3 regions of the Phreatobacter cathodiphilus genome follow, and region 1 is predicted to be linked to each of the others. Evidence: riboswitches for the same ligand, from Rfam matches in the RefSeq annotation. Region 1 holds a riboswitch; each other region holds the start of a gene.

Region 1 (7,034 bases):
CCTCCTTGACGGAGCGGCAGCCTGCGGTGTTCGGCAGGACGGCGGCGCCGGTCTCGCGCACCAGATCCCAGAAGGCCGCGCCGGTCCGCCCGCCCGCGCTCTCGCGCCGGAGCGAAACGGTGACGATGCCCGCGCCGGAAGCGGCGATTGCCTTCTGCATGACGGCGGGCGAGGGGTAGAGCGCCGTGCCGATCATCATCCGCGAGGCGAAGCTGCGGCCGTAGAAGGTGACGGGATCGCGGGAGGAGGCGTGGTCCATGTCAGCCTCCCTGCCGGGGGCTGATGATCTCGACCGCGTCGCCGGCCGCCAGCGCCGCGCTGGCCCAGCGGCGGCGCGGCACGACCTCGAAATTCACGGCGACGGCCACATGCCCGCCGTCGAGGTCGCGCTCGCGCAGGAGCTCGGCGACGGTGGTGGCGGCGCTCTCGGTCGTCTCTCCGTTGACGGTCAGGACCATTGCATCACCTCGTTGTCGTGGATGCCGCGCGTGACATGGGCGACGGCGATTTCGGCGAGCGCCGGGGCGACCAGGAAGCCGTGCCGATAGAGCCCGTTGACGGTGAGCCTGCCGTCCGACACGACGATCCGCGGCAGGTTGTCCGCATAGGCCGGTCGAAGGGCCGATCCATGCTCGACGATGCGCGCCTCGGCGAAGGCCGGGTGCAGCGCATAGGCTGCCGACAGAAGCTCCAGCGCCGACCGGACGGATACGCCCTCGCTCTCGGTTTCGACCGTGGTCGCGCCGAGAAGGAAACGATGGCCGGCGCGCGGGATGACGTAGAGCGGCCAGCGCGGATGGAGGACGCGCACCGGCCGCGACAGGCTGATCGCCCCGGTCTCGACCAGCAGGGTCTCGCCCTTGACGCCGCGCAGGGGCTCCCGGTCGCGCGCCGCAAGTCCCCGGCAGTCCACGGTCAGGCCGGAAGCGGGCAGACAATCGCCGTCGGCTGCGCGGACGGTCACCCCGCGTTCGGCCAGCCGCCGCAGCAGGGCCTCCATGACCACGCGCGGCTCGACATGCCCTTCCCGCGGATAGAACAGCGCCTGCGGGAAGCGTCCGGCCAGGGCCGGCTCCAGGCCGGCGATGCCGTCGGCATCGAGCCGGCGGTGGTCCGTCGTCATGCGGGCGAAGCGGTCGAAATCGGCGCGGTCGCGCGGATGGGCGACGACGAGCGTGCCGTCGAAGGCCGCCTCGGGCACCGCCTGCCGCCAGAGGTCCAGCGAGCGGCGGCCGAGGCGCACGACCAGCTCCTCCGTCCCTTCCGCCTCGCACCACGGCGCGAGCATGCCGCCGGCCCAGCGGCTCGCAGACCTCGCCTGCGTTTCCCCGCCGCGCTCGTGCAGGGTGACGGCGAAGCCCGCCTCGGCGAAGCACAGGGCCTGCCAGAGCCCGGTAATGCCCGCTCCAATGATGTCGACGCGCCGCGCGGCGTCTTGTCCGTGCATCCCCATTCCTCCGCCGGCATGACCCGGATCAGGTTCAAGGGTCGCCGCGGATCGCGCAGCCTCTCAGCCCCCTCGTCGGGGCTCCCCTCGGGCGGGGTGGACTGTGGGCATTCGGACATGGATGTCAAGGCGCGAAGGTTTCTTCACCCTCCGGTCCAAATCGGCTAAGACCCGGCCCACTCGCGCGCCCGAACGCGAAGACGCCAAACGCGATCCCTCGAGGACCCGACCCGCCGGAGCCGCCATGTCGCATACCCCTCTCGACGCCCAGGACATCGGCCGCGTCCTCAACGAGGCGCTGCCCTACATGCAGAAATACGACGACGAGATCGTCGTGGTGAAATATGGCGGCCACGCCATGGGCGACGAGGGCGGCGCCCGGTCCTTCGCCCGCGACATCGTCATGCTGGAGCAGTCGGGCATCAATCCGGTGGTGGTGCACGGCGGCGGGCCGCAGATCGGCCAGATGCTCGCCAAACTCGGCATCAAGAGCGAGTTCGTCGACGGCCTGCGCGTCACCGACAAGCAGACGGTGGAGATCGTCGAGATGATCCTCGCCGGCTCGATCAACAAGCAGATCGTCGGCTTCATCAACGCCGCCGGCGGCAAGGCCATCGGCCTGTGCGGCAAGGACGGCGACATGGTGAAGGCGGCCAAGGTCAGCCGCGTCACCCGCGATCCGGATTCCAACATCGAGCGGGTCGTCGACCTCGGCTATGTCGGCGAACCCGACAAGGTCGACACCAAGGTGCTGGACACGGTTCTGGGCAAGGACCTCGTCCCGGTCCTGGCGCCGGTGGCGACCTCGGTCGAGGGCGACACCTACAACGTCAACGCCGACACCTTCGCGGGCGCCATCGCCGGCGCGCTGAAGGCCAAGCGTCTCCTTCTGCTCACCGACGTGCCCGGGGTCCTCGACAAGAACAAGAACCTCATCAAGTCGCTGTCGGTGGAGGATTGCCGCCGCCTGATCGCCGACGGCACGGCGACGGGGGGCATGATCCCGAAGATCGAGACCTGCATCTACGCCATCGAGCGCGGCGTCGAAGGCGTCGTGATCCTCGACGGCAAGACCCCGCACGCCGTCCTCGTGGAGCTTCTCACCGATGGCGGTGCCGGCACGCTCATCCATGCGTGAGGCTCTGGCGGGCCTCGTCGCGGCGTTCTGCGTCGTGGTGTGGCTCGCCGCCCCCGCCTCGGCCGAGACGCGCCTGTGCAATCGCACGAGTGTGGTGACGGAGGCGGCGATCGGTGTCGTCGTCGGCGATACGGCGGCGACGCGCGGCTGGTTCCGACTCGATCCGGGCCAGTGCCGGGCCATCCTGCAATCGGCCGAGGCTCCGGGCCGCCTGTTCCTGCATACCCGCCCCCTCGGTGAGGCGCCCGGCGCGAGCCTCGGCCAGCCGGAGCACGTGCAGCTGTGCATCGGCGAGGGCGACTTCCTCGTACCCGCTGCCCAGTCCTGTCGTCAGGCGAACACGCGCCTCGCCTCCTTCGTCGAGGTCAAGCCGACGGTGGTGGAGGGCATCGGCGTCCTGTTCCTGTCGGAGGAGGCCGATTACGACCTGCCGCAGGCGCGCAAGGCCGGTATCCAGCGCCTGCTCACCCGCATGGGCTACGACCCCGGCCCCATCGATGGGCTGGAGGGGCCGAAGACCGACGCGGCGCTGCGCGCCTTCCTCACCGACCTGAACCTGCCCGCCGACGCCGCCGTGCTCCCCGACATCTTCGACCGCCTGCTGGCGGCGCTGAGGGCTGGCGAGGGCCCCGGCTTCGCCTGGTGCAACGAGACGGGCCACCGGATCATGGCGGCGCTCGGTATCGAGGAGGGCCGGCAGATCGCGACGCGCGGCTGGTTCCGCATCGAACCCGGCGCCTGCCTGAAGCCGCCGCTGGAGGGCCAGCCGGCGCGGGTGCTCTCCTTCGCCGAGGCGGTCGATGCGGAAGGGCGCCCCGTGACGCGGGCGGGCGGCCCGCTCGTCTTCGGCGGCGATGTCCAGGCCTGTATCCGGACCAGCGAGTTCGAGATAACAGGGGCGGGCGATTGCGCCGCCCACGGCGGCACCGCGGTGGGCTTCGCCGCCATCACCTTCGACGGGCGCCGCCGCGCGTCCCTGCGTTTCCGGGAGCCCCGATGACCGACACCGCCAATATCCGCAAAGCCTTCTCCGCGGTGGAGGCCTGGATCTTCGACCTCGACAACACGCTCTACCCGGCGCACCTGTCGCTGTGGGAGCAGATCGACGGGCGGATCAAATCCTATGTGGCGAAGCTCCTCGACATCTCGATCGACGAGGCCTTCGTCCTGCAGAAGGACTATTACCGGCGCTACGGCACCTCCATGCGCGGGCTGATGATCGAGCACGGCATGAGCCCGGACGATTTCCTCAGCTATGTGCACGACATCGACCATTCGCCGCTGCAGGCGAACCCCGAGCTCGGCGCGGCGATCGCCGCCCTGCCGGGCCGCAAGTTCGTCTTCACCTCGGGCACCCACTCGCATGTCGCGGCCGTGACGCGCCGGCTCGGGATCGAGAACCATTTCGACGGCGTCTTCGACATCGTCGATGCGGGGCTCCTCCCGAAGCCGCACCGGGAGACCTACGAGAAGTTCCTCGCCGACCACGGGGTCGACCCGGCCCGCGCCGCCATGTTCGAGGACCTCGCGCGCAATCTCGAGGCGCCCCATGCGCTCGGCATGAAGACCGTGCTGGTGGTGCCGGAGCGCACCCGCGAGGTGTTCCGCGAGGCCTGGGAGTTCGAGGGGCGCGAGGACGACCACGTCGACTTCGTCACCGACGACCTGACCGCCTTCCTGGTGATGCTGCGGCTGTGAGGCGGGCCGCCTAGAACCTGCCACCGGTATCGAAGCCGTCGCCACCGCCGGACGTTCCGCCGCCAGACGATCCGCCACCGCCGCTCCAGCCACCGCCTGACGATCCGCCACTCCAGCCGCCGCCGGACGAGCCTCCACCCCAGGAACCGCCTCCGCCCCACGAGCCGCCGCCGCCCCAGGAACCGCCGCCGCCACCGCCCCAGGAGCCCTCGTCGGAGCGGCTGCTGCGCCGGCCCTGTTCCATGCGCGACCAGTAGTCGGCCCCGGTGATGACGCCGGTGACGAGGCCGCGCAACAGGGCGCCGACCACGTCGTTGGAGAAGACCGAGCCGTCGGCGTCGTAGCGGCGCTGGCGGAAGCCGGTGGCGACCTGCGACACCTCGGACCGGCGGCGCGAAAGTTCCGCCAGCTCGCCGCGCAGGCGCCGCAGGTCGAGCTCCGCGCGTTCCTGGGCGTCGCGCAGGCCGCGGATGCGGCCGACGATCGCCTCGTCGTCGGGGGCCGGCGTCTTCAGGGCTTCGGCATAGAGCCTCTCGATGTCCTCGCGCCGCAGGGTCTCGGCGAGCAGGGCCACAGCCTGGCGGAACCTGTCGTCCTCGCCACGCGCGAAGGCGGCGGCGCGGGAGTCGAGATCCCGGTGCCGGTCCTCGGCCGCGGCGCGGGCGGCGTCGAGTTCGGCGAGCCGGCCGCGGTAGCCGGCGACCTCGGCGTCGGCGGCGTCGCCACCGGTGCCGAGGAAGGCGCCCTTCTCCAGCGCCTTCACCTTCTCCACCGCATCCACCGCCAGGGCGGCGCTGCGGTTGGCATGTTCGCGCAGGCGCTTGGGGATTTCGGTCAGGCGGGCATAGTTCGGGCGGGCGTCGGCATAGCGGACGAGGCGGGCCACCCAGCCGTCGAGGAGGCGCGCCACGTTGCCCGCTTCATAGGCCTGGGTCGCGTAGCCGCGGCTCCACAGATACATGAACAGCGCATCGTCCTCATAAGGTTTGCGCTTCTCCTCCAGCTCCTGCTCGGCGAGGGCCGCCTTCTTCTCCGATTCCTGGGCGACACGGACGGCGTCGTCCGCCGAGGTCCTGGCGGCGCCGTAGTCGGGCCGGGCGGCGAGGCCGATCTGCGCCTCGTTCGCCACCGCGTCGCGGCGTTCCTCGGCCTCCTCCAGCCGGCGGGCGAAATCCTGCCGCTCGGCGGCGATGCGGGCGATCTCGGACTCGATCGCGGCGACGTCCTCGTCCAGTCGGTTGCGGTCGTTGAGGCGGAGCGCGAGAAGCGCGCGCACCTCGGTCGCCACCTGGGTCAGGCGACCGCCCAGCCCGCTCTCGGATTTCAGGCGGAAGGCGGCGAGGTCGCGGAAGCCCTCGGCCTCCGCGGCGCGCGCCTCGGCCTGGCTGCGGTTGGCCTGGTCCAGCCGCCGGTTGACCTCGTTCTCGGCCTGACGGATCTCGGCGAGGGCACCCTCGATGCCGCCGAGAGCGGAATGTCCGGGGATCATGCGATGCTCCTACCAGCTCGTGATGGCGCCGCCCGGCAGCGCCTCGCGCCAGGTCGGGTCGAGCTGGCCGCGCTGCTTGCGGCCGAGGATGGCGTTCTGGACGATGCCGTCGTCGCGCTTGTCGGCCTCGACGACGCGGTAGAGGCTCTCCGGCACGCGCACGCCCCACTGGGTGACGACCTTCGTCGAGCCGTCCTCCTCGGAGGTGATGGAGCGGGACATTGGCCGGCCATCGCGGCCGATGGCCTCGACGATGAGGTAATAGTTCATGGCGTTGGGATTGCGCCGCGGGCGTCGCCAGACGCCGGTGGACTGACCGGGCCGCGAGACGATGCGGACGTCATATTCGGTGCGGATGTCGTCGCGCAGCCGCTCGAGGTCGGCAACGGCGGCGCGCGCGGCCTCCGCCTTGCCGTCACGGGCGGCGATCCGCCCGTCGGAGGCGAGGGCGGCGACGCGGGTGCGCACCGCATCGGCGGTCGCCTCGCGGGTGATGTCGCCCGAGAGGCGCTCGATGGCGGCGGGAATGGTCTGGGTCAGCTCGACCTGCCGGGAATAGCCCTGCCAGGCGAGCGTGCCGGCGCCGATGGCGAGCGCCGCAACGGCGGCCAGCGCCCATTTGCCCCAACGGCCGCGGGTGACGTAGATCCGCGCCAGCTTCACCGACAGGCTTTCGCGCGGCGGCTTGTAGACGAAGCGCTCCTCGCGCAGGGCCTTGACGCCCTGGCGCAGGATCTCGTCGGGCACGTCGATGCCCTGGTTGCGGTAGATGACCCGCAGCCGCTCGATCAGGTCCTCCTCGCGGTCGCCCTCGGCGAGTTCGCGCTCGGTGATCTTGCGGTCGTGGCGCAGCGTGTCGACGACGTCCATGGCGAGCATGATGTCGTCGAGCTTGGCGGACTGCGCCTCGGCGGGGGGAGCGGCCGGAGGGGCGGCGACGGCGGTATCGGTCATCGGATGACCCTCCGGTCAGGATGCGAGAGGCGCGCGGTGGTCACGGGGGGCGAAGCCCTCACATGCCGAGGGCGGCACCCTTCTCGGCGAGGGCGGCGAGGCGCTTCTTGCCGTCCTCCACCGCGTCGCGGATCTCCCGCGAGTTTTCCGTCGAGAGCTTGCGCATCTCGTAGATGATCTCGCCCGACTTCTCCTGGAAGGAGACGACGCTCTCGACCAGCTTCTTCACGGCGTCGGCGCGGATGGTCGGGCCGTAGCCGGCGCGCAGCGCCTCCTCCTGCACCTTGTCGCCGATCTCGGAGAGGGTC
Region 2 (7,034 bases), 1.1 Mb from region 1:
CGTCCCACAGCGCCTTGTTGACGACGAGCTCGCTCGACCCGTTGGGCTTGTTGAAGCCGGGCGCGTAGTAGAAGGGCGCCACGCGCCACAGTCCGAGCTGGATGTCGGATCCGGGCGAGGTGAACTCGGCCCCGTCCACGGCACCGCGCTCCAGCGCCGGATAGATATCGCCGGGCGGCACGGCGATGGCGGTGGCGCCGAGGCGCTGGAACAGCTCGGCGCCCAGCCCCACCATGCGGATGGTGAGCCCCTTCACGTCCTCCGCGGACTGCAACTCCCGGCGGAACCAGCCGCCCATCGACACGCCGGTATTGCCACCGAGGAAGGGTTTGACGCCGAAACGCGCCGCCGCCTCGTCCCACAGCGCCTGTCCGCCGCCCTTCAGCACCCAGGCATTGTGCTCGTTCGGCGTCAGGCCGAAGGGAATGGCGGTGAAGAAGGCGAGGCCCGGTTCCCGCCCGATGGCGAAGAAGGAGGCGGTGTGCCCGAGCTCGACCGTGGCGTTGCCCACCGCCTCGTGCACGGAAAAGGCCGGCACCACCTCGCCGGCGGCGAAGACCTGCACCTCGATCCGCCCGCCCGACAGGAGCTTGATCCGGTCGGCGATGCGCTGGGCCGAGAAGGCGGGACCGGGGAGGTTGCGCGGCCAGGAGGTGACGAGGCGCCAGCGCAGCGCCTGGGCCCGCGCGATACCGGGGGCGGCCGCGAGACCGGCGGCGCCGGCGGCGAGGGCGGATCGGCGATTGAAGGTCATGTCACCACCAGGCGTGAAAATGATGGGTCGGCCCATGGCCCTCGCCGATCGCAAGCCGGTCGGCCGCGGCGATGGCGGCCGTCACGTAGTCCTTCGCCTCGCTCACGGCCTGCCCCAGCGCGAAGCCCTTGGCGAGGCCTGCGGCGACCGCCGAGGAGAGCGTGCAGCCGGTGCCGTGGGTGTTGCGGGTGACGACGCGCGGGGCCTCCAGCCGCACCGCCCCCGCCGACGTGACCAGAAGGTCGACGCTCGTCTCCCCCACCGCATGTCCGCCCTTCATCAGCACGGCGCGGGCGCCCTGGCGGATCAGCGCCTGCCCCTGGGCGAGCATGTCCTCCTCGCTGCGCGCCACCGGCTGGTCGAGGAGGGCCGCGGCCTCCAGGAGGTTCGGCGTGACGAGGACCGCGCGGGGAAAGAGCAGCCGCCGCAGCGCCGAGACCGCATCGGGGTTGAGGAGGCGGTCGCCCGAGGTGGCGACCATCACGGGATCGAGCACCACCTGCTCCACACGGTGGCGGTCGAGCCCCGCCGCCACCGCCTCGATGACGGTGACCTGTGACAGCATGCCGATCTTGGCGGCGCCGACCTTCAGGTCGGAAAAGACCGAATCCATCTGCGCAGCGACGAAGTCCGGCGGCACGTCGTGGATCGCCTGGACGCCGCGCGTGTTCTGCGCGGTCAGAGCCGTGACGACGCTCGCGCCATAGACACCGAGGGCAGAGAAGGTCTTGAGATCGGCCTGGATGCCGGCGCCCCCCCCGGAATCCGAGCCCGCGATGGTGACGGCGATGGCGGTCATGAAGCCTCTCCCTGGGACGGTGACGTGACGCGCGCCCGAGCGGCGATGTCATCCGCCTCCAGCGCATAGAGCGCGTCGAGATAGGCCGATGCGAAACTTCCCGGGCCCCGCGCCGTCTCGGCGGCGCGCTCCCCGGCGATGCCGAGCACGACCATGGCGGCGGCGGTCGCGGTGAAGGCGTCCTCGCCGACCGCGATGAAGGCGGTGGTGATCGCCGCCCCGGCGCAGCCCATGGCGGTGACCCGCGCCATCAGCGGATGGCCGTTGGCGACGGCGGCGAGGCGCCGGCCGTCGGTCACCAGGTCCGTCTCGCCGGTGGCGGCAACGACCGTGCCGAGGCGCAGCGCCAGGGCATCGGCGTCGGTGTCGAGCACGGCGATCTCGGCGCCGTTGCCGCGGATCGCCGCCGGCCCGAGCGCCGCGAGGTCGCGGGCGAAGGCGGCGCGTCCCGCCGAGCGGTCGATGAAGACGGGGTCGAGGAGAAAGGGCCTCCCCGCCGCGCTCGCCGCCTCGATGGCGGTGCGGATGACGGCGCGGCGCTCCGGCTCCAGCGTGCCGAGGTTGACGAGGAGACCGTCGGCACCGCCGGCGAAAGCGGCGATCTCGTCCGGCGCGGTAGTCATGGACGGCACCGCGCCGAGGGCCAGCAGAGCGTTGGCGGTGAAGGCCTGGGCCACCGTGTTGGTGATGCAGTGGATGCGCGGCCGCCGCACGCGGACCGCCGCAAGGCCGTCGCGGGCGGCGCCGAGAATGTCGGTCGGGAGCTCGGATTCCCCGCGCGGGGGCAATGCGTCCATCTCGGTTTCCTCCGCCGGCATGACCCGGTTCAGGTACGACGGGTTGGCCTTGCGACCTCTCAGCCCGGTGAAGGGCACCCCGACGAGACTATGGGGGAGAGTTAGGCCATGGCAGCGCCCGGCGCAAGCTCGCCCGGCACGGCCTGCGGGGGGATGACGCGCGCGCCCTTTGATGGCATGGGAAAGGCCTGCATGCCGCGAGGGTCCCCATGATCGCCTTCTTCGTCCAGATCAAATGCCAGCTCGGCAAGGCCTACCAGGTGGCCGCCGCCCTCGCCGACCGCGAGATCGCCTCGGAGATCTATTCGACGGCCGGCAATTTCGACCTGCTGGTGAAGTTCTACGTCGAGCCCGGCACCGACATCGGCCATTTCGTCAACGAGCAGGTGCAGCTCATCCCGGGCATCCAGGACACGCACACGATCATCACGTTCAAGGCCTTCTGAGGCCGTTCACGGCTGCCGCTGGCGCCAGAGCTGCCAGACGCCGAAGGCGAGCGTCACCATGCCGGCATACCAGAGGACCGGCACGTAACGCGGGATGGCGCTGCGGATGTTCGCCTGGAAGAAGGCGCATTCCGGCGTGGCGAAGCCGATGCAGGCAACCTTGAGCCCGAGCAGCGAGAAGGCTCCGCCATACTGCGCGTAATAGGCGAACCACCAGACCACCGAGACCAGGCAAAAGGCCAGGCCGAGATAGACGGCGGGGGGCGTCGATGGCTTGGGCTCTTCCGGCGCCATGAAGTCCTTCCTGGAACGGCTGCGGGTCGGCGCCATTTAGGCGGGTTCACGGGGCGATGGCCAGCCACCCGCATTGCGCCCCTGCTGATGGCGAGGCTTGCCTCGCAGCCTCGAAGCGTTCCATTCTGCCGCCCGAGTTCCCCGGAGCACGCGACATGACGCCGACGAAATTCGGAATGGGCCAGGCTTTGAGCAGGGTCGAGGACGCCCCGCTGATCAAGGGCGAGGGGCGCTTCGTCTCCGACCTCGTACCCGAGGGAGCGCTGGTCGGCTACGTGCTGCGCTCGCCCTTCGCCTTCGCCGACTTCGTCATCACCGACACCAGCGCCGCTCGCTCCATGAAGGGCGTCAAGGCGGTGTTCACCCATGCCGACCTCGAAGGCATCGGCAACCTGCCCTGCCTGTCGCAGGTGCCCTCGGTGAACCCGATCCCCAATCCGCCCTGGGAAGTGCTCTGCTCGACGACAGTGCGCCACGTCGGCGACGGCGTCGCCTTCGTCGTGGCCGACACGCTCGACCGGGCCAAGGACGCGGCGGAAGCCATCGCCATCGAGTGGACGGCGCGCGAGCCCATCGTCGACGCGGTCGACGCCCTGCAGAAGGGCGCCCCGCAGGTCTGGCCCGACATTCCCGGCAACCTCTGCGCCGAGGTCCATCTCGGCGAGGCGGAGGCGACCGAGAAGGCCTTCGCGAAGGCCCACCGCACGGTGTCGCTGACCATCGTCAACAACCGCCTCGTCACCAACTACATGGAGACGCGGGGCTGCCTCGCCGAATATGATTCCAAGGCCAAGAGCTTCACCCTCACCCTCGGCAGCCAGGGCAGCCACGGCATCCAGAACACCCTGGCGACCAAGATCTTCAACATGCCGAAAGAGAAGATCCGCGTCGTCACCCCCGACGTCGGCGGCGGCTTCGGCACCAAGACCTTCATGTTCCGCGAATATCCGCTGTGCATGCTGGCCGCCCGCAAGCTGAGAAAGCCGGTGGCCTGGGTGCAGGACCGCGGCGACCATTTCGTCAACTGCAGCCAGGGCCGCGACAACGTCTCCACCGCCACGGCGGCGCTCGACAGGCGCGGCAAGGTGCTGGCGGTGAAGGTCGACACCGTCGCCGACATGGGCGCCTACCTCTCCCAGTACGCGACCTTCATCCCCTATGTCGGCGCCCTCATGCTGGCCGGCGTCTATGCCTTCCCCGCCATGCACGTGCGGCTGAAATACGCCTACACCAACACCGTGCCGGTGGACGCCTATCGCGGCGCCGGGCGCCCGGAGGCGGCCTATCTCATCGAGCGGCTGATGGACCGCATCGCCATCGAGACAGGCATGAGCCCGGCCGAGGTGCGCCGCCGCAACTTCATCGGACCGGACCAGTTCCCCTGGAAGACGCCCGTCGGCCGCACCTACGATTCCGGCGAGTTCGACGGCCACATGACCCGCGCCATGGAGGTCGCCGGCTGGGACACGTTCAAGGACCGCCTCAAGGCGGCGAAGAAGGCCGGCAAGATCCGCGGCATCGGCATGGCCACCTATATCGAGGCCTGCGGCGGCGGCGCGCCGGAGAACGCCTGGATGAGCCTCGAGAAGGACGGCTCGGTCACCATCAAGATCGGCACCCAGTCGAACGGCCAGGGCCACAAGACCGCCTATGCCCAGCTCGCCTCGCAGCATCTCGACATTCCCGTCGAGAAGATCACCGTCATCCAGGGTGACACCGACCTGATCCCCACCGGCACCGGCACGGGTGGCTCGCGCTCGCTGCCCGTCGGCGGTGCGGCCGTCGACGTCGGCGCCCGGGCGCTCGCCGACGTCATCCGCGAGATGGCGGCCACCGAGATGGAGGTCGGCGTCGCCGACGTCGAGATCGTCGGCGGCGCGGTGCGCGTCGTCGGCACCGACAAGGCGATCTCCTACGAGAAGATCGCGTCCCTGCCCGGGGCCGAGGATAAGCTGAAGAGCCACGGCACCTGGCGCCCGCCGGAGCCGACCTTCCCGAACGGGACGCATATCTGCGAGGTGGAGATCGATCCTGACACCGGCGCCACCGAGATCGTCGGCTATACGGTGGTCGACGACTTCGGCGTCACCATCAACCCGACCCTCCTCGCCGGCCAGGTCCATGGCGGCATCGTCCAGGGGATCGGCCAGGCGCTGCTGGAGCGCACCGTCTACGACAAGGAGAGCGGTCAGCTCCTCACGGCGTCCTTCATGGACTACGCCATGCCGCGGGCCGACCACATTCCGCACTTCCACTTCGAGACGCGCAATGTCCCCTGCGTGACCAACCTCCTCGGCATCAAGGGCGCGGGCGAAGCCGGCACCATCGGTGCCTGCCCCTCCGTGATGAACGCCATGGTCGACGCGCTGTGGCGGGCCTACGGGATCAAGGAGATCGACATGCCGGCGACCCCCGCCCTCGTCTGGCAGACGATCCAGCAGGCGAGGGCCGAGAAGGCCGCCTGAAGACGGTGCCGCCGACGGGCAATCCCCGCCGGCGGCCGTCGCTCCGGCCGGGCTTGCATCCCGGCAAGGCAATCATTGCATTTTCGCAAGACAATCGCCGTCCATCTCCGCGGATTGAGGCGGGCGACCAGACAACAGGTCTCCACCAGATTCCCGACTAAGCCCCTGCTGCACGGCACAAATCCTCTGCGGTGTTCACACAAGTGTGAACGGAAACCCGCGATTTGTGTGCGGAATAACGGCCGCAGTCGCCGGTTACCCGCGCGTTACTCGTGGGCATCGGCGCAAGAAAAAGCCGCGAGGCGCAGCTGCGACTCGCGGCCGTCGTCGTCACCGACGTGACGGGTCGGGGTCAGGGATTGTTCGAACGCTGGGCGTCGACGCTCCACGGGCCGGGTCCGGCGAAGACCAGATAGAGCGCCGTGAAGCAGTACATGATGGCGAGGTTGCCGCCGTTCTGGATGGGGAAGAAGCCCCGGCCGGCATGGCCGATGAAATAGGCCGCCGCCATCGTGCCGGCGAGGATGAAGGCCGCCGGGCGGGTGAAAAAGCCGAACAGAATCAAAAGGCCCGTGACGAATTCGATACAGGCGGCGATCCACGGCAGCGAGCCGACCGGAGCGAAGTTGACGCTCATGGGGAAGCCGAAGAGCTTCACGAGAGCGTGCTGCAGCAGCACCAGCGCGAACATGATGCGGAGCACCGAGAGCACGCGCGGCGCCCAGGCGTTGAGGGTCGGATTGAGGCTGTCCATGGGGGGTCCCGTTGAGTGACGATGAGGTCGTGGCACCACCTCTTGCAGGGTGGTGAAGCGACCTTACCCCGGCCGACCTTCCGCGCAACCGCCCCCCGCGCGTGAAAACGGCGAGGCCATGGCCTTGCGCAGGCCGAACGGGGACGTCTCCGCAGGGCATGCGTGCAGCATTGGCCCTGCCAGAATCCGGCGGTCCGTGGTTCAAGGGAGGTCGAGCCGCATCCCCTCCCGAGCCCCTCCCCTTCATGCCCGTCCTCTCCCGCGCCGCCACGGGAATCCTCTTCAAGCTGATGTCGACGGTGGCCTTCACCTCCATGTCGACGCTGGTGCGCGTGGCGGGCAAGGAAATCCCGGTCGGCGAGGTGGTCTTCTGCCGCTCCTTCTTCGCCCTCATCCCGCTCTTCCTCATGCTCGCCTGGCGCGATGAGGTGATGGACGCCTTTCGCTATGTGAGCTTCCGCTCGCACATGAAGCGCGGCGTCATCGGCGCCGCCGGCATGTTTTCCGGCTTCGTCGGCCTGACCCTGCTTCCCCTCGCCGATTCCACCGCCATCAGCTACGCCGCCCCGCTCATGGTGGTGCCGCTGGCCTATTTCATCCTCGGCGAACAGGTGCGCGTCTATCGCTGGTCGGCGGTCGCCGTCGGCTTCGTCGGGGTGCTCGTCATCCTCTGGCCCCATCTCGACGTCGGCGCCCTCGGCAACCGCCCCGACAGCCAGCGCACC
Region 3 (7,034 bases), 360 kb from region 1:
ATCTTGTAGGTGATGACGCCGACCTTCACGTCGTCGCGGTTGGGCAGGCCGAGGTGCTCCTTCGGCGTGACGTAGCAGAGCATGGCGCAGCCGAACCAGCCGATCATCGCCGCGCCGATGCCGGAGGTGATGTGGTCGTAGCCCGGCGCGATGTCGGTGGTCAGCGGTCCGAGGGTGTAGAAGGGAGCCTCGCCGCACTCCTTCAGCTGCTTGTCCATATTGATCTTGATCTTGTGGATCGGCACGTGGCCGGGCCCCTCGATCATCACCTGGCAGCCCTTCTTCCAGGCGATCTGGGTGAGCTCGCCCAGCGTCTCCAGCTCGGCGAACTGGGCGGCGTCGTTGGCGTCGGCGATGGAGCCGGGGCGCAGGCCGTCGCCGAGCGAGAACGAGACGTCGTAGCGCCGCATGATGTCGCAGATCTCGTCGAAATGCTCGTAGAGGAAGCTCTCCCGGTGATGGGCGAGGCACCACTTGGCCATGATGGAGCCGCCGCGGCTGACGATGCCGGTGACCCTGTTGGCGGTGAGCGGCACATAGGCGAGGCGCACGCCGGCATGGATGGTGAAATAGTCGACGCCCTGCTCGGCCTGCTCGATCAGCGTGTCGCGGAACAGCTCCCAGGTGAGCTTCACGGGGTCGCCGCCGCACTTCTCCAGCGCCTGGTAGATCGGCACGGTGCCGATCGGCACCGGCGAGTTGCGGATGATCCATTCGCGGGTGTTGTGGATGTTGCGCCCCGTCGACAGGTCCATGACCGTGTCGGCGCCCCAGCGGATCGACCAGACCAGCTTGTCCACCTCCTCCTCGATGGAGGAGGAGACGGCGGAGTTGCCGATGTTGGCGTTGATCTTCACCAGGAAGTTGCGGCCGATGATCATCGGCTCAAGCTCGGGGTGGTTGATGTTGGCCGGGATGATGGCGCGGCCGCGGGCGATCTCGGAGCGCACGAACTCGGGGGTGATGAAGGCCGGGATCTCGGCGCCGAAGCTCTCGCCGTCGGCGAGGGTCGTCTCGGCGCCCTCCAGCATGGCCTTGCGGCCGAGGTTCTCGCGCTCGGCGACGTAGATCATCTCCTTGGTGATGATGCCGGCGCGGGCGAATTCATATTGCGTGATCGGCGCGTCGCCGACACCGCGGAGCGGCTGGTTGGCGAGCGGGAAGGCGCGGGCGAGATGCTTGCCGGCATGGCCGTTGTCCTCGGGGCGGACCTCGCGGCCGTCATAGGCCTCGACGCCGCCGCGCTCGGCGACCCAGGCGGCGCGGGTGCGGGGCAGGCCCTTCTCCACGTCGATGACGACGGAGGGATCGGTATAGGGGCCGGAGGTGTCGTAGACGACGACGTTCGGCTCGTTCGCTCCCGCCTGGAGCTGGATCTCGCGCAGCGGCACGCGCAGGTCCGGCGCCGACTCCGGCACGGCGAAGATCTTGGTGGAGGCGGGCAGCGGGCCGGTGGTGACGGCGGCCTTGATGTCCTTGACCGGGGCGTTCATGCGGGATCTCCCGTGGGCTCGTTATGGCGTGGGTGACTGCGGCCAGTAGCCGGCGATGGTGAGGATGGCGCCGAGGATGAGCCAGATCGCGGCGGCGATCTTGAGCGTCCCCTCGCGCACGATGAGGTGCCGGGCGACGCCGGCCGCCCAGTCGGGCGCGACGATGCGCCAGGCGCCGACGACGAAGAGGGCGAGGCCGATCAGGGTGATGAGCATGCGCCAGTCGCCGCCGATGACCCGGTGCGACAGCAGGATGGCGAGGCCGGCCGGCATCATGAGCAGGCCGGAGAGGACGATCAGGGCGGAGCTCTTGGCGAGTTCGTCGGCGGCCGCGCGATAGGCGGCGGGCCGGACGAGGAGCCCGATCCCCACGGTCAGCATGACCGGGCCGATCAGGCGCGCCAAATAGACTGAAGTCAGCATGTGCGTCCCATCCCTCCGCCGGCATGACCCGGATCAGGTTCAAGGGTCGCTGCGGAGTTCCGGATCGGAACGGTGCGGCCTCTCAGCCCCCTCGTCGGGGCCCCCCTTGGACGGGGTCCAATGTGGATGGTTGGCCGGCGAAGTCAAGCGGAGGGACGCGGGGCCGTGATGCGCTCGCGCCCGTCCCTGCCCGGCTCAACTGCCGAAAACCGCCTTCTGCAGCGCCATGAAGGCGCGGGCGCGGTGGGAGAGACCCTCGCCCTTCGGCGGCAGGCCGTGTTTTTCCTCCGCACTCATCTCGCCGAAGGTGAGGGCGTGGTCGTCGGGCAGGAACATGGGATCGTAGCCGAAGCCTTTCGTCCCCCGCGGCGGCCAGGCGAGGGTGCCGAAGACGCGGCCCTCGAAGATCTGCTGCGAGCCGTCGGGGAAGGTCAGGGCCAAGGCCGAGACGAAATGGGCCCGGGCGCCGGCGGTGGTGACGCCGCGCAGGGTGAGCTCACGGTCGACCCGGGCCATGGCGGCGGCGAAGTCGCGGGGCTGGCCGGCCCAGTCGGCGGTGAAGAGGCCCGGCGCGCCGTCGAGCGCCTCGACGGCGAGGCCGGAATCGTCGGCGATGGCGGGAAGGCCGGTGGCATCCGTCGCGGCGCGGGCCTTGATGGCGGCGTTCTCGGCATAGAGCGTGCCGGTCTCGGCCGGCTCGGGCAGCCCGAGTTCGCCGGCCGAGACGAGGTCGATGCCGTGCGGCCCCAACAGGTCGCGGAATTCGGCGAGCTTGCCGGCATTGTGGGTGGCGACGACCAGCCGCGTGCCGGGGCCGAGCCGGGCGCTCATGCCACCGCCGTCTTCTGCAGGTCGACGAGGCGGGCACAGCCGCCGCGGGCGAGGTCGAGGAGGCCGAGGAGTTCCTCCTGGCTGAAGGGGGTCTTCTCCGCCGTGCCCTGGATCTCGACGATGCCGCCCGCGCCGGTCATGACGAAATTGGCGTCCGTGTCGGCTTCCGAATCCTCGGCATAGTCGAGGTCGAGCACCGGCGTGCCCTGGTAGATGCCGCAGGAGACCGCCGCGACATGGTCGCGGATCGGGTTCACCTTCAGCATGGAGCGGGCGGTCATCCAGGCGATGCAGTCGTGGAGGGCCACCCAGGCGCCGGTGATGGCCGCCGTGCGGGTGCCGCCGTCGGCCTGGATCACGTCGCAGTCGATGGTGATCTGCCGCTCGCCGAGGGCAGGCAGGTCGACGATGGTGCGCAGCGAGCGGCCGATGAGGCGCTGGATTTCCTGGGTGCGGCCGGATGGCTTGCCCGAGGTCGACTCGCGGCGGGTGCGCTCCAGCGTCGCCCGCGGCAGCATGGAATATTCCGCCGTCACCCAGCCGCGGCCCTGGCCGCGCAGCCACGGCGGCGGCTTCTCCTCGAGCGAGGCCGTGCAGAGCACATGGGTGTTGCCGAACTTCACGAAGCAGGAGCCCTCCGCATAGCGGGCGACGGCGCGCTCCAGCGAGACGGGGCGCAGCGCATCGGGGGCGCGTTTGGAGGGACGCATGGCGGATTCCGTTCCACGAGAGGGGATCGGCGGGTCATAGGGCCGAACGGCCGGCGCGGCAAGGACGGGCGGCGCCGTCCGCACGATCCCGGCATCGGCGGAAATGATGCTTGATCAAAGCCGCCGCTGCCACCAGATTTGCGGTGGAGGTTGCCCCTTGTCCGCCGAAATCCCGCGATCCGACCAGAAGCTGCAGGCGCTCGCCAATTCGGCGCTGGCCAAGCTCGACGAACGCTCGCGCGAGATCTTCCGCCAGATCGTCGAGAGCTATCTGGCGACCGGTGAGCCCGTGGGCTCGCGCAACCTGTCGAAGATCCTGCCCATGACCCTGTCGCCGGCGTCGGTGCGCAACGTCATGCAGGACCTCGAGGAGGCCGGCCTCATCTACGCCCCCCATACCTCGGCAGGCCGCCTGCCGACCGAGACGGGCCTGCGCTTCTTCGTCGATGCGCTCATGCAGTTCGGCGACCTCGCGGCCGACGAGCGCAACGCCATCGAGGCGCAGGTGGCCGCCTCCGCCCGCGGTCAGTCGTTCGAATCGGTTCTGGCCGACGCAACCCAGCTCCTCTCCGGCCTGTCGCGCGGCGCCGGCGTCGTGCTCACCTCCAAGAGCAACGTCCGGCTGAAACACATCGAGTTCGTCCGCATCGAGCCGGAGCGGGCCCTGGTCGTCCTCGTCTCCGAGGACGGGCAGGTGGAGAACCGCATCGTGCCGATCCCGGCGGGGCTGCCGCCCTCGGCGCTGGTGGAGGCCTCCAATTTCCTCAACGCCCATATCCGCGGCCGCACCCTGGCGGAAGCGCGGGCCGAGATGCAGAAGAGCCTCGACCAGGCGCGCAGCGAGCTCGACGGGCTGACACAGAAGCTGGTCGAGGCGGGCCTCGCCTCCTGGTCGGGCGGCGAGCCGGCCGAGCGCAAGCTGATCGTCCGCGGCCAGGCGAACCTTCTCGGCGATCTCAGGGCGATGGAGGACCTCGAGCGCATCCGCCTGCTCTTCGACGACCTCGAATCCAAACGCGACCTCGTCGACCTGCTCGGCCGGGCCGAGACGGCGGAGGGCGTGCGCATCTTCATCGGCTCGGAGAACAAGCTGTTCTCGCTGTCGGGCTCGTCCATGGTGGTGGCGCCCTATCGCGACGCCGAGCGCCGCATCGTCGGCGTGCTCGGCGTCATCGGCCCGACGCGGCTGAACTATGCCCGCATCGTGCCGATGGTGGACTACACGGCCCGCGTCCTGTCGCGCCTCATCACCTGAGCGCCTCTGCCTCATTGTCGCCCGGCTGCAATCGGACCATGCTTCCTTGCCGTCGACGGCGGGGACATCTCCCGCCGCGCGCATCCAAGGAGGAGGCCCCGCATGAGCGGCAGGTTCAACTGGAACGAGCTGATGACCAACGACATCGCCAAGGCGAAGGCCTTCTATGGCCAGACCCTTGGGTGGACGTTCGACCCGTTCCCGATGCCGGACGGCGAATACTGGATCGCCAAGGCGCCCGACGGCACGCCGACCGCCGGCATCATGCCGATGGATCCGCAGGACACGGAATCCCAGCCGGGCTGGCTCTCCTATGTGCAGGTCGACGATCTCGACCGGGCGGTCTCGGCGGTGACGAGCAGCGGCGGCCAGGTGCTGCAGGAGCCGCTGGACATTCCGAATGTCGGCCGCATCGCCGTGGTCGAGGATCCGGCCGGCGCCGTGCTCGGCCTGATGAAGCCGGCCGCGGCCCCGGCGAGCTGAGGGCGTCGACCCTCGCCTCCCATCCGACAATGGCGCGAGGCCCGCGTCACCCCTCCCCCCCGCTTGCGACGGGGAGGGTGACCGAGCGTAGCGGAGGGCCGGGTGGGGGGTGCACCCAGGCGGGTCGCCGCGAAGCAGGGCCGCCACTCCTGACCCCTCCTCGCCGCAAGCCGGGGAGGGGAATAGCGCTGCAGCCGCGACGCCGGGGTGATGAGAACAAGCGGGTTTCGCCTTCACACAGGCTTCGTCACCCGCCTGAGCGTCAGGTTGATCCGGCCGCCGTCCTTGAGGAGCGTGCTGGTTCCGGGGAGCAGGCGGTCGACGCCGTGATAGGCGAGGCGCGCGATGCCGCCGAAGACCAGCACGTCGCCGGAGGCGAGCTTCACCGGCACGGTCCTGCCGCCACGGGTCGTGCCGCCGATGCGGAACAGACCGGTCTCGCCGAGCGACAGCGACACGACGGGGGCGGAAAGGTCCTCCTCATCGCGGTCCTGATGCAGTCCCATGCGGGCGCCGGGCCCGTACCAGTTGACGAGGCAGGCCTCGGGGGGATGCGGATAACCCGACACCGCGTCCCAGACGGCGAGGATCGCATCGGGGATCGGCGGCCAGGGCTCTCCCGTCACGGGGTGGTGCGGCTGGTAGCGATAGCCCGCCTTGTCCGAGACCCAGCCGAGCGACCCGAGGTTCGTCATGCGCACCGAGAAGGGCGTGCCGGTGCGCGGCATGACCGGCTGGAACAGCGGCGCCTGCCGCAGCAAATCACGAAGGGTCGCGAGAAGCGCCGTCTGGTCGGCGGGCGCGAGGTAGCCGGGATGCCAGGTGCAGCCCGGAACGACCGGGACCGCGGTCACTGTTGCGGAGCGGCCGGCGGCGGTGGCGGCCGCGGACGGGCGGGACGGCGCGGGGGCGCATCCGCGGGCGGGCCGCCGACGCGGGCGGCGAGGTTCTCGGCGCGGGCCTCGGTGAACTTCAGCGCACAGAAGGCGGGCCCGATGTCGGTGGTGCCGTAGTTGCGGCAGAGCCGCTCGCGGTTGGCGGGAAACCCCGCCTGTTCCTGCAGGAACTGGCGCCCCTCGGGCGTCGTGCGCAGCCGCGCCTGGAGGATGCGGCGGGCGTCGTTGAGGCGGCGCTCGGCGACGCCGCGGGCGCGCTCGATCTCGCGGTCGGCCGGGATCTCGCGATCGTTCGGGCCCCAGAGGCCGGCGGGGTCGACGACGCAGTCGTCGAAGCTGCAGGCCCCGCCCGGCGCGGTGACGAAGGCGGCATCGGCCATCAGGTCGAGGGTGATGGTGCAGCCGGTGAAGTTCGCCTCGAAGCGCGGCAGGCCGTCGGGCCGGCCGAGCGGCCGCAGCGGTACGGGCCGGCCGCCGCCGAGATCGGGCGTGCAGATGTTGCGGATGTCGTTGCCGCGCCGGCCGATGACGCCGGTGGCGGCGATGGTGTAGGTCGGCTGCGTCGGGGTGCCGGCGCGCGAGATGACGAGCGAGCCGTGCTGGCCGAGGAAGCGCAGCGTCCTGCCGGGCAGGGCCTCTTCCCAGCGGCGCAGGGTGGAGGCGGGAACGCTGCGTCCCGCGAGGCCGCTCATGCCGTCGACGGTGGCGCGGGGCGCTTGCGGGCGGCCCTGGGGCGTGGTGGCGCCCTGCGGCGTCGGCGCCACGGCGCCGGGCAGCTGCATCTGGGCCGCAGCGTGCTCCCCGCCGACGGCGGCAAAGGCGAGGGAGAGCAGCAGGACGGCGCGGCGGGGCATGATTCATCCGTAGGAAGGGACCCGACACATAGCCTGCCGGAAACCCGCGGTCACCAGCCCGTGACGTTGCGCCATGCATGGGGGCGGCG

Evidence for each region. A riboswitch is a leader RNA that binds a small molecule or an ion and turns the genes downstream of it on or off. The one in region 1 is predicted to bind thiamine pyrophosphate.
Region 2: it holds a riboswitch for thiamine pyrophosphate, as region 1 does, so the genes downstream of both, thiM (hydroxyethylthiazole kinase) here and C6569_RS15640 (FAD-dependent oxidoreductase) in region 1, are expected to answer to the same signal.
Region 3: it holds a riboswitch for thiamine pyrophosphate, as region 1 does, so the genes downstream of both, C6569_RS17360 (hypothetical protein) here and C6569_RS15640 (FAD-dependent oxidoreductase) in region 1, are expected to answer to the same signal.

What each region holds. Positions count from the first base shown of each region.
Region 1 is NZ_CP027668.1:3,255,359-3,262,392, reverse strand. Features, by position in the region: gene C6569_RS15650 (thiazole synthase) at 1-259, opposite strand, end outside; gene thiS (sulfur carrier protein ThiS) at 261-458, opposite strand; gene C6569_RS15640 (FAD-dependent oxidoreductase) at 449-1,447, opposite strand; TPP riboswitch at 1,436-1,545, opposite strand; gene argB (acetylglutamate kinase) at 1,692-2,585, shown strand; gene C6569_RS15630 (DUF1036 domain-containing protein) at 2,578-3,585, shown strand; gene C6569_RS15625 (pyrimidine 5'-nucleotidase) at 3,582-4,283, shown strand; gene C6569_RS21990 (hypothetical protein) at 4,294-5,772, opposite strand; gene C6569_RS15615 (DUF6384 family protein) at 5,782-6,726, opposite strand; gene C6569_RS15610 (cell surface protein) at 6,785-7,034, opposite strand, start outside.
Region 2 is NZ_CP027668.1:2,176,883-2,183,916, forward strand. Features, by position in the region: gene C6569_RS10680 (TRAP transporter substrate-binding protein) at 1-754, opposite strand, end outside; gene thiD (bifunctional hydroxymethylpyrimidine kinase/phosphomethylpyrimidine kinase) at 756-1,553, opposite strand; gene thiM (hydroxyethylthiazole kinase) at 1,550-2,350, opposite strand; TPP riboswitch at 2,339-2,442, opposite strand; gene C6569_RS10695 (Lrp/AsnC ligand binding domain-containing protein) at 2,560-2,796, shown strand; gene C6569_RS10700 (hypothetical protein) at 2,803-3,090, opposite strand; gene C6569_RS10705 (xanthine dehydrogenase family protein molybdopterin-binding subunit) at 3,246-5,555, shown strand; gene C6569_RS10710 (DoxX family protein) at 5,908-6,309, opposite strand; gene C6569_RS10715 (DMT family transporter) at 6,555-7,034, shown strand, end outside.
Region 3 is NZ_CP027668.1:3,618,087-3,625,120, reverse strand. Features, by position in the region: gene thiC (phosphomethylpyrimidine synthase ThiC) at 1-1,493, opposite strand, end outside; gene C6569_RS17360 (hypothetical protein) at 1,515-1,916, opposite strand; TPP riboswitch at 1,910-2,033, opposite strand; gene C6569_RS17355 (non-canonical purine NTP pyrophosphatase) at 2,112-2,747, opposite strand; gene rph (ribonuclease PH) at 2,744-3,457, opposite strand; gene hrcA (heat-inducible transcriptional repressor HrcA) at 3,627-4,712, shown strand; gene C6569_RS17340 (VOC family protein) at 4,815-5,195, shown strand; gene C6569_RS22295 (alpha-ketoglutarate-dependent dioxygenase AlkB family protein) at 5,429-6,049, opposite strand; gene C6569_RS22290 (hypothetical protein) at 6,046-6,945, opposite strand.